Regions from separate parts of the Rhodococcus sp. B50 genome, predicted to be linked through region 2. Evidence: riboswitches for the same ligand, from Rfam matches in the RefSeq annotation. Region 2 holds a riboswitch; each other region holds the start of a gene.
What was found. Region 2 has a riboswitch for S-adenosylmethionine ahead of GON09_RS22905 (amino acid ABC transporter permease). Riboswitches for the same ligand answer to the same signal wherever they lie in the genome.

Region 1: linked by a shared signal. The riboswitch ahead of metX (homoserine O-acetyltransferase MetX) and the one ahead of GON09_RS22905 (amino acid ABC transporter permease) in region 2 are both predicted to bind S-adenosylmethionine.
Region 3: linked by a shared signal. The riboswitch ahead of GON09_RS15565 (aminotransferase class V-fold PLP-dependent enzyme) and the one ahead of GON09_RS22905 (amino acid ABC transporter permease) in region 2 are both predicted to bind S-adenosylmethionine.

The regions. Positions count from the first base shown of each region.
Region 1 covers NZ_WPAG02000002.1:123,025-126,298, reverse strand. The annotation lists gene GON09_RS00855 (NADP-dependent isocitrate dehydrogenase) at 106-1,323, opposite strand; SAM riboswitch class IV at 1,592-1,703, shown strand; gene metX (homoserine O-acetyltransferase MetX) at 1,838-2,965, shown strand; gene GON09_RS00845 (DUF3017 domain-containing protein) at 2,962-3,246, opposite strand; gene GON09_RS00840 (bifunctional methylenetetrahydrofolate dehydrogenase/methenyltetrahydrofolate cyclohydrolase) at 3,271-3,274, opposite strand, start outside.
Region 2 covers NZ_WPAG02000002.1:4,922,132-4,925,405, forward strand. The annotation lists gene GON09_RS22900 (sulfite exporter TauE/SafE family protein) at 1-766, opposite strand, end outside; SAM riboswitch class I at 917-1,009, shown strand; gene GON09_RS22905 (amino acid ABC transporter permease) at 1,264-2,235, shown strand; gene GON09_RS22910 (amino acid ABC transporter ATP-binding protein) at 2,232-3,014, shown strand; gene GON09_RS22915 (ABC transporter substrate-binding protein) at 3,050-3,274, shown strand, end outside.
Region 3 covers NZ_WPAG02000002.1:3,289,664-3,292,937, reverse strand. The annotation lists gene GON09_RS15570 (Pls/PosA family non-ribosomal peptide synthetase) at 1-1,617, opposite strand, end outside; SAM riboswitch class IV at 1,762-1,879, shown strand; gene GON09_RS15565 (aminotransferase class V-fold PLP-dependent enzyme) at 1,948-3,261, shown strand.

The sequences.
Region 1 (3,274 bases), 4.8 Mb from region 2:
TGGTACACGGAACGGTAGCGCGTGCCCGGAACGCTCGGGAAACACGAACACGGGACGCCCGGTGCGGGCGTCCCGTGTTCGTGCTGTCGAGAAGAGAGCGGAAGGTCAGGCGCGAGCCTTCTGCAGGTTCTCGTCGAGTGCGCCGAGGAACTCCTCGGTGGTCAGCCAGGACTGCTCCGGGCCGACCAGCAGAGCGAGGTCCTTGGTCATCTGTCCGCTCTCGACGGTCTTGATGACGACGTCCTCGAGCTGCTGCGCGAACTCGATCACCTCGGGGGTGTTGTCCAGCTTGCCGCGATGCTCGAGGCCACGGGTCCAGGCGAAGATCGATGCGATCGGGTTGGTCGACGTCGGCTTGCCCTGCTGGTGCTGGCGGTAGTGCCGCGTGACGGTGCCGTGTGCGGCCTCCGCCTCGACGGTCTTGCCGTCCGGGGTCATCAGGACGGAGGTCATCAGGCCCAGCGAACCGTAGCCCTGGGCGACGGTGTCGGACTGGACGTCGCCGTCGTAGTTCTTGCAGGCCCAGACGTAGCCGCCCTCCCACTTGAGGGACGACGCGACCATGTCGTCGATGAGGCGGTGCTCGTAGGTGAGTCCGGCGGCGTCGAACTCCGCCTTGAACTCTTCCTCGTAGATCCGCTGGAACTCGTCCTTGAACATGCCGTCGTAGGCCTTCAGGATCGTGTTCTTGGTCGACAGGTAGACCGGGTAGTTGCGCTGCAGGCCGTACGAGAGCGAGGCGCGCGCGAAGTCCTGGATGGACTTCTTGTAGTTGTACATACCCATGACGACGCCGCCGTCCTCGGGGATCTGGCAGACCTCGTGCTGGATCGGCTCGCTGCCGTCCTCCGGCGTGAAGGTGATGGTGACGGTACCCGGGCGGTCGACCTTGAAGTCGGTGGCGCGGTACTGGTCACCGAACGCGTGGCGGCCGACGATGACCGGCTTGGTCCAGCCCGGAACCAGACGCGGCACGTTCGAGATGATGATGGGCGCACGGAAGATGGTGCCGCCGAGGATGTTACGGATGGTGCCGTTGGGCGACCGCCACATCTTCTTCAGACCGAACTCTTCGACGCGCGCTTCGTCGGGAGTGATGGTGGCGCACTTGACACCGACGTTGTGCTTCTTGATGGCGTTCGCCGCGTCGATCGTCACCTGATCATCGGTGGCGTCGCGGTGTTCCACGCCGAGGTCGTAGTACTCGAGATCCACGTCCAGGTACGGGTGGATCAGCTTGTCTTTGATGAACTGCCAGATGATGCGGGTCATCTCGTCGCCGTCGAGCTCGACGACCTTACCCTCAACCTTGATCTTGGACATATGCGCTTCGTGTCCTCCTAGGACGTTTCTGTGGTCCCCAATCGACCGCACTTTGTGGGTGCGATCGCCGTCGGCTCGCTATGCGCGAGCATGGCCGTGTCCACGTCCTGGACCCCGGCCAAACATGACAAGCGTACTGCTATTCGCGGCGTCCGCAAAGCGCCTCGTCTTACCCTCCAGCCTTACCGACCGGTAACTTTCATGCTGGTCAGGGCTGTTCAGAGGGTGCATAAGACCCTGCGCCGGAGAGTCGCTAGACTGCCGGGATAGTCATGAGTGCCAGCGTCAAGCCCCGGCTTGCTGGCCGGCAACCCTCCGACCGGGGTGGGGTGCTCCGGGTGAGGACACGGTCGGCGGGACCCCGCCGACAAGCCTGCTGCCGGGAGGATTGACATGATGATGTGCTGTCGCACGCAAACCACGATCGAACCTCCCACCACCGCCGGAAGGACACGATGACCGACATCCGCAGCCGGCGCTGCCACCCCTCCCCGAGCGTCGAGGCGGTCACCTCTTGACGGCGGGCACCGAGCGTCGTCGCGTCGAACTGCCCCCGGCGGACGGACGCCTCGAAACCATCGACATCGGAGATCTCGCCCTCGAGAGCGGTGAGACACTGCCGAACGTCACGATCGCTATGCAGAGGTGGGGTGAGCTGTCCCCCGCCCGCGACAACGTTGTGCTCGTCGAACACGCCCTCACCGGCGACTCGCACGTCACCGGCCCCGCCGGCCCGGATCATCCGTCCCCCGGGTGGTGGTCGGGCATGGTCGGCCCCGGTGCCCCCATCGACACCGATCGCTGGTGTGTCGTCTCGACCAACATCCTCGGCGGTTGCCGCGGAACCACCGGTCCCGGCAGCGCCGCACCCGACGGCAAGGCGTGGGGTTCCCGCTTCCCTCTGATCACCGTGCGCGATCAGGTGGCCGCCGAAGTGACCCTGCTCGACAAGCTCGGCATCGACGTTCTCGCGGCCGTGACCGGGGGCTCGATGGGCGGCATGCGCACCCTCGAATGGATCATCACCCATCCCGAGCGCGTACGGGCGTCGCTCGTCCTCGCTACCGGCGCCCGCGCCACTGCCGACCAGATCGGCACCCAGAGCGCGCAGATGACGGCCATCACGGCCGACCCCGACTGGCAGGGCGGCGACTACTACGGCACGGGGCGGCGCCCCGAAGCCGGACTTGCCATCGCCCGGACCATCGCGCACCTCACCTACCGGACCGAACTCGAGCTCGACACACGCTTCGGGAATCTCCCCCAGGACGGTGAGGATCCGTGGCGGGGCGGCCGGTACGCCGTGCAGAGCTATCTCGAGCACCAGGCGCGCAAACTCGTCGCGCGCTTCGATCCCGGTACCTACGTGTTGTTGTCCGACGTGATGAACCGGCACGACGTCGGGCGCGGACGCGGCGGTGTCGAAGCCGCACTCGGGTCCACCCCGGTGCCGACGATCGTCGCCGGCGTCGATTCCGACCGGCTGTATCCGCTGCGCCTGCAGCAGGAGATCGCCGATCTCCTCCCGGGATCGGACGAGCTGCGTGTACTCGTCTCGCGCGACGGACACGACGGCTTCCTCACCGAGGCCGACGAGGTCGCCAAGCTCCTCGCCGAGCTGATGAAACTCGCCGAGGGTTAGTCGGTCCCCAGCGGGTCGATCGACGCGGCGAGCGCCACCACGATGCCGCCGACAACCATCATCGACGCGACATCGAATCCCTTGCTGCGTACCGCGAGGACACCGACCTTGTCCTCGTCGAGAACCCAGCGGAACAGGCCGGCGAGGATCGTCGCGCCGCCGAAGACGAACGCTCCGCGTCGCCATCGGTCGGCGATCACCAGGATCACCGCTGCCGCGATCACCAGGGTGACCGCGAGCAGCGGCAGGTTCAGACGCGTGAATCGCAGAGCCTGAGCCATCTCGTCTCCCGGGGTGTCGACCCGTTAC
Region 2 (3,274 bases):
GCAGACGGTACAACCCGATCAGGCCGACGACGACGATGACGATCCGCAACGCGACCGGCGACAGGCGTCGGCCGTAGTGGGAACCGAGGTAGCCGCCGATCAGGGAACCCACGGCGATCAGTGCGGCCACGGTCCAATCGATCCGGTCGAACGCCACCAGGATGTAGGCGCAGGCGGCCACGACGTTCACGACCAGCGACAGCAGGTTCTTCGCGGCGTTCTGCCGCTGGATGTGGTCGTGCAGCAACGCACCGAACAGGCCCATCAGCAGAATTCCCTGCGCCGCCGTGAAATAGCCGCCGTAGACACCGACGGCGAACGTGCCGACGACGAGCAGCGTCATCCGTATCGGTCCGAGACGGCCGTCGGCGTCGCCACCCGTTCTGCGAGCCACCCAGGCCTGGATCTTCGGTTGCAGTACGACGAGCGTGAGCGCCAGGACGAGCAGGATCGGCACGACCGTCTCGAAGACGGTCTCCGGCAGGTGGAGCAGGAGCCATGCTCCGACCAGTGCCCCGCAGAACGACGCCGGGATCTGCCATCGCAACCGCTCCCATTGCCCGCGCAGTTCGCGCCGATAGCCCCAGGTACCCGAGACGCCCCCGGCGACCAGGCCGATCGCATTGGACATCGTCGCGGTCACCGGCGGTACACCGAACGCGATGAGCGTCGGGAACGTGATGAGGGTGCCGGATCCGACGAGGGAGTTGATCGCTCCGGCTCCGAGACCGGCAAGTGCGACGAGGAAGAGTTCGAGCGGGGTCACCGAGGCGAGTCTACGTCTCGTCGAAACCGACATCGTTGTCGATGTCGGGGCTCCACGGCGACATCGACATCGGTCTCGATGAGCGACGCTATTTCCGTCACGGTGAGAGAAAGGCTGTCCGCAGCGCGCCGCACTCCGTAGCTTGGGCGGCGACCATCCAGAGCGACCGAGAGACCTGGCTCCACGACGTCGCAGCAACCCCCCGTGCGCGGGTGCGGGTGCTACCGCCGGGACCGATGGAGGAACGAGCATGACCCGCTGGACCGAGCGCGCTTCGTGGCGCCGCCGGCACATCGACCTGTGCCGCGGGAGGTCGCATCGGTGTCGTCACTGACGTAGATCGTCCACCGGAACCTCCCGCCGTTCTTCACCGCGTGAGTCCCGGCCCGTCCGCAGGGGGACGGGCCGGGACCCACGTCTGCATCCCGTCCCCGTCCCCGACCGCCCCCGCTGTCCCGAAAGGCCTTCCCGATGCCTCCCGCTACCAGGACGTCGCCGTGAGCGCGTCCACCGATATCCGCGTCCCCGACGCACCGGCCGAACCCGCCGACGACGAGAACCTGGTCGTCGCCAGAAAGTGGCATCCGTGGCGTTGGGTGATCAGCGCCGGCGTGCTGATCGTCGTCGCCCAGTTCGTGCACGGCCTGGCCACCAATCCCGGTTGGGACTGGGCCACCTTCACGCAATACTTCACTGCGTCGTCCGTGCTCTCCGCACTGTGGATGACGATCGAGCTGACGTTGTGGGGCACGTTCCTGGGCTTCGCGCTCGGTGTGCTCCTCGCGATCGGCCGGCTGTCGAACAATCCTGTTCTGCAAGTGGTCTCGTGGACGTACATCTGGGCGTTCCGATCGATCCCGCTCATCGTCCAACTGCTGTTCTGGTTCAACATCGCGTACCTGTACGAGACGCTGTCGATCGGTATCCCCTTCGGTCCCGCCTTCTTCGAGTTCGGTGTGGCCGGGGTGATCTCGGGATTCACCGCCGCCGTCATCGGCCTGGCACTCCACCAGGCGGCCTACTCGGCCGAAATCATCCGGGCCGGCATCATCTCGGTCGATCACGGTCAGATCGAGGCGGCCAATGCGCTCGGCATCCCGCGGTACCGGCAGTTCGTGAAGATCGTGCTCCCGCAGGCCATGCGGGCGATCCTCCCGAACGCCGCCAACGAGGTGATCAGCCTCTTCAAGGGAACCTCGATCGTCTCCACCATGGCCATCGCCGAGCTCTTCTACCAGGTGCAGGTGATCTTCGGCCGTACCGGACGCGTCGTACCGATGCTCATGGTCGCGACGGTCTGGTACATCATCCTCACCACGATCCTGTCGATCGGGCAGTACTACGTCGAACGGCATTACGCTCGCGGTTCGGCACGGGCACTCCCGTTCACCCCGTGGCAGCGCGTGGTCGCGAAATACCGGGAGATCCGCGACAGCGGTATCGGTGCACCCCGGGGAGCCACGAAGTGACCGCGACCCGGGACGACGTCGACTACGTCGTCGACGTGCGCGGAGTCCACAAGTCGTTCGGCACACTCGAGGTGCTGAAAGGGATCGACCTGCAACTACGCAAAGGCACGGTCACTGTGATCCTCGGGCCGTCCGGTTCCGGGAAATCCACCCTCCTGCGCACCCTCAACCACCTCGAGAAGGTCGACCGCGGCACCGTCCGCATCGACGGTGAGCTGATCGGCTACAAGCGTCGCGGAAACAAGCTGCACGAGTTGCGTGCCCGCGACATCCTCCGTCAGCGTTCCCGCATAGGCTTCGTCTTCCAGAACTTCAACCTGTTCCCGCACCTGACCGCCCTCGAGAACGTCGTCGAGGCACCGCTGTCGGCGCAGGGCCGCGACCGAGCGGAAATCGAGGCGGAGGCCCGCGCCCTGCTCGACCGCGTCGGCGTGGGCGACAAGCTGCACGACTACCCGAAACAACTGTCCGGCGGACAACAACAGCGCGTCGCGATTGCGCGGGCCCTGGCCCTGCGACCCGCCGTGATCCTCTTCGACGAGCCCACCTCGGCTCTCGACCCCGAACTCGTCGGCGAGGTTCTCGCCGTCATCCGCGACCTTGCCGGCGACGGCGCGACTCTCGTGATCGTCACGCACGAGATCGGTTTCGCCCGTGAGGTCGCCGACACCGTCGTCTTCATGGACGGCGGCGTCATCGTCGAACAGGGACCACCCCACGAGCTCCTCGACAACCCGCAGCAGGAACGCACCGCGTCGTTCCTGTCCCGTGTTCTCTGATTTTCCGCCCCACCACCGCATTCGAGAAGGTAACGATGTTCGCTTCCTCCCGCCGGGTCCGCCTGCTGACCTCGATCCTGACCGCCGTCGCTCTCCTGGGTGTCGCGGCCTGCAGTTCCGACGCAGATGCCGGAACCGACACCGACGCCGCCACCACGGCCGGTTACAACCTCACCGCGGACCAGAACCGCATCACCACCGACCCGGTCGAGGAGATCGCCGCCAAGGTTCCCCAGGAGATTCGCGACCGCGGCACACTC
Region 3 (3,274 bases), 1.6 Mb from region 2:
GAAGAAGTCGTCGTCGATGCCCTCGATCCGGGCACCGAGGATGTCGGTCCACAGTTCGGCGACCCATTCGGCGGTCGGATCGAGACCGAGCGCCTCCACCGAGTCGGCGTCGGCGCCCGGCAGCGGCCACGGCAGGGCGTTGCGGTCGACCTTGCCCGACGTGCGGGTGGGGAGTTCGTCGACGAGCGCGAGTCGCGGGACGAGTGCGGCGGGGAGTTGCTCGGACAGCAGGTCGTGGGCGGACGCGATGTCGAAGTCCGGATCGGTGGAGGCGATGTACCCCACGAGGATCGAGTGTCCGGCGGCCGTCTTGCGCACCGCACACGCACCGCCGGCCACGCCGGGCAGGTTCTGCAGCGCGTTGTCGACCTCGCCGAGTTCGATGCGGCGGCCACCGATCTTGACCTGGTCGTCGGCGCGCCCCTGGAACAGCAGTCCGGAGCGGTCGAGGGTGACGAGATCGCCGCTGCGATAGGCGCGCTCCCAGCCGAGCGTGGGCATGGGAGCGTACTTCTCGGCATCCTTCGCCGGATCGAGATAACGCGCGAGACCGACGCCGCCGATGACGAGTTCGCCGGTCGCGCCCTCTTCGACGGGGTTGCCCTCGGCGTCCACCACGGCGAGATCCCAGCCGTCGAGGGGAAGGCCGATACGGACCGGCCCGGTGCCGTCCATCAGCGAAGCGCAGGCCACGACCGTGGCCTCGGTGGGACCGTAGGTGTTCCACACCTCCCGTCCCGGAACGGCGAGACGCTCCACGAGATCGGGTGGGCAGGCTTCGCCGCCGAAGATGAGCAGGCGCACCGCCTCGAGTGCTTCGGCCGGCCACATCGCCGCGAGCGTGGGCACGGTGGAGACGACGTTGATGTTGCGCGAGACGAGCCACGGTCCGAGATCCATGCCGGAGCGGACGAGCGCGCGGGGTGCCGGAACCAGGCAGGCGCCGTGCCGCCAAGCGAGCCACATCTCCTCGCACGACGCGTCGAAGGCCACCGACAACCCGGCCAGGACCCGGTCGCCGGGTCCGAGCGGCGCCGCCCGGCAGAACATCCGAGCCTCCGCGTCGACGAAGGCCGCCGCGTTGCGGTGGGTGACGGCGACACCCTTCGGTGTCCCGGTCGAACCCGAGGTGAAGATGATCCACGCGTCGTCGTCGAGGTGCGGCCCCCGCACGGCCGGGGTGCCCGACGGGGCGGCCGTGCCCGGCCCGATGCCCTCGTCGGTGACGATGGCGGTGACCCGTGCTTCCGAGAAGACGAGCTCGGCGCGCTCGTCGGGGTCGTCCGCGTCGACGGGCACGTATGCGGCGCCCGCGGCGAGAATCGAGAGAATCGTCACATACAGATCGGTGCGCCCGGACGTCATGCGCACACCGACCCTGTCGCCGGCGCCGACACCCGCATCGTTCAGTGCATAGGCACCGGCGATCACCGCCTCGACGAGTTCGGCGTATTCGAGGACCGTGGTGCCGTCGTCGACGGCGGGGGCGTCCGGATGTGCCTCGGCGGCGCTCCGCAGCAGGTCGACGAGGGTGCGTGCAGGTGGAGCGTGCGACGCGCGGAGGAATTCGTCCGGAATGGGGGACCGGCCGACGGGGGTCGAGGATATGGCTGGCAACTCCGCGGGTCCTTCTGCTCGATGGATCTTCCGGTTATCTCACGTCCGGGTGGACAACAGGTGAACGTTCGGTGCGCGGAACGTGTGTCGGCGTCGTGCGATACGGGTTGACACGGCTCGATCGTCCTGTCATTGTCTTCGCCAGGTCATGAGTACCAGCGTCAAGCCCCGGCTAGCTGGTCGGCAACCCTCCAACCGCGGTGGGGTGCTCCGGGTGACGACCGGGCCGTGAATCCACCACCGGACACGGCAAGCGCGGACTCTGCCGGCGACGAGAACTCTCCGTCGTAGGCGTCACCGGCGGGTCCCTGAGTACACGAGGGATTTGTCATGACTGCTGTAGCCGCCACCACCTGCATCGCTCCGTTCGCCACCGTTTCCGGCTGTGATTCGCAGGTTCCGCTCGTCCAGGGCGGTACCTGCACCTACGCGAACTTCGACTACGCGGCGAGCGCACCGGCACTGTCCGTCGTCACCGACCGCATCACGGAACTGTTGCCCTTCTATGCGAGCGTGCACCGCGGCGCCGGATACGCCTCGCGGATCAGCACCACCGCCTACGAGGACGCTCGTACCTCCGTGTCGCGCTTCGTCGGTGCGGACGACGACCAGGTCGTCGTCTTCACGCGCAACACCACCGATTCGCTGAATCTACTCGCGAGTGCCGTGTCCGGCGATGTCGTCGTGCTCGACATCGAGCATCACGCGAACCTGCTGCCGTGGAAGAACTCTCGCATCGTCGAGGCGGCCGACACGGTCGCGGAGACGGTGTGGCGCCTCGCGGTCGAACTCCAGCGTGCCCCCGCGGCTCTGCTCGCCGTCACGGGTGCTTCCAACGTCACCGGCGAGGTGCTGCCCATCGCCGAGCTCGCCGAACTCGCCCACGCCTCCGGTGCGCGGATCCTCGTCGACGGCGCGCAGCTCGTGCCCCATCGCCGCGTCGACCTCGAGTCGCTCGGCGTGGACTACCTCGCGTTCTCCGGCCACAAGCTGTACGCGCCGTTCGGTGCGGGAGTGCTCGTCGGCCGCCGCGACTGGCTCGACGCCGCCGACCCGTACCTCGCCGGAGGCGGTGCGGTCCGCGAGGTGCGCCTCGACCACACCGAATGGGCCTGCGCCCCTGCGCGTCACGAGGCCGGCACCCCCAACGTGCTCGGTGTCGCCGCCCTCGCCGCCGCATGCGATGCGCTTGCCGGTTTCGACTCCGACGCGGTGACCCGTCACGAGGAGTCCCTGTGCTCCCTGCTCATCGACGGTCTGGAGGCCATCGACGGAGTGGAAGTGCTTCGGCTGTGGAACGATTCGGCCGACAGCGTCGGAATCGTCACCTTCACGATCGAGGCCTACGAGCCCGGTCACGTGGCCTCCTATCTGTCCGCCGAGCACGGCATCGGCGTCCGCGACGGACGTTTCTGCGCCCACCCGCTGCTCGCGCGGGTCGGTCGCGCCGGCGGTGCCGTCCGGGCGTCGCTCGGACTCGGCAGCTCGTCCGACGACGTCGAGCGGCTCCTCGGAGCGCTCCGGTCGCTGGTCGTGAACGGGCCGTCGTGGGTGCACGCGAAGACCGACGGCGTGTGGAACCCCTCGCCGGAGACGCGTCCCGGCCTCGGAGCGACCGACGGCGACGCGTCGCCGTGCGTGTAGCGGTCGACAATTC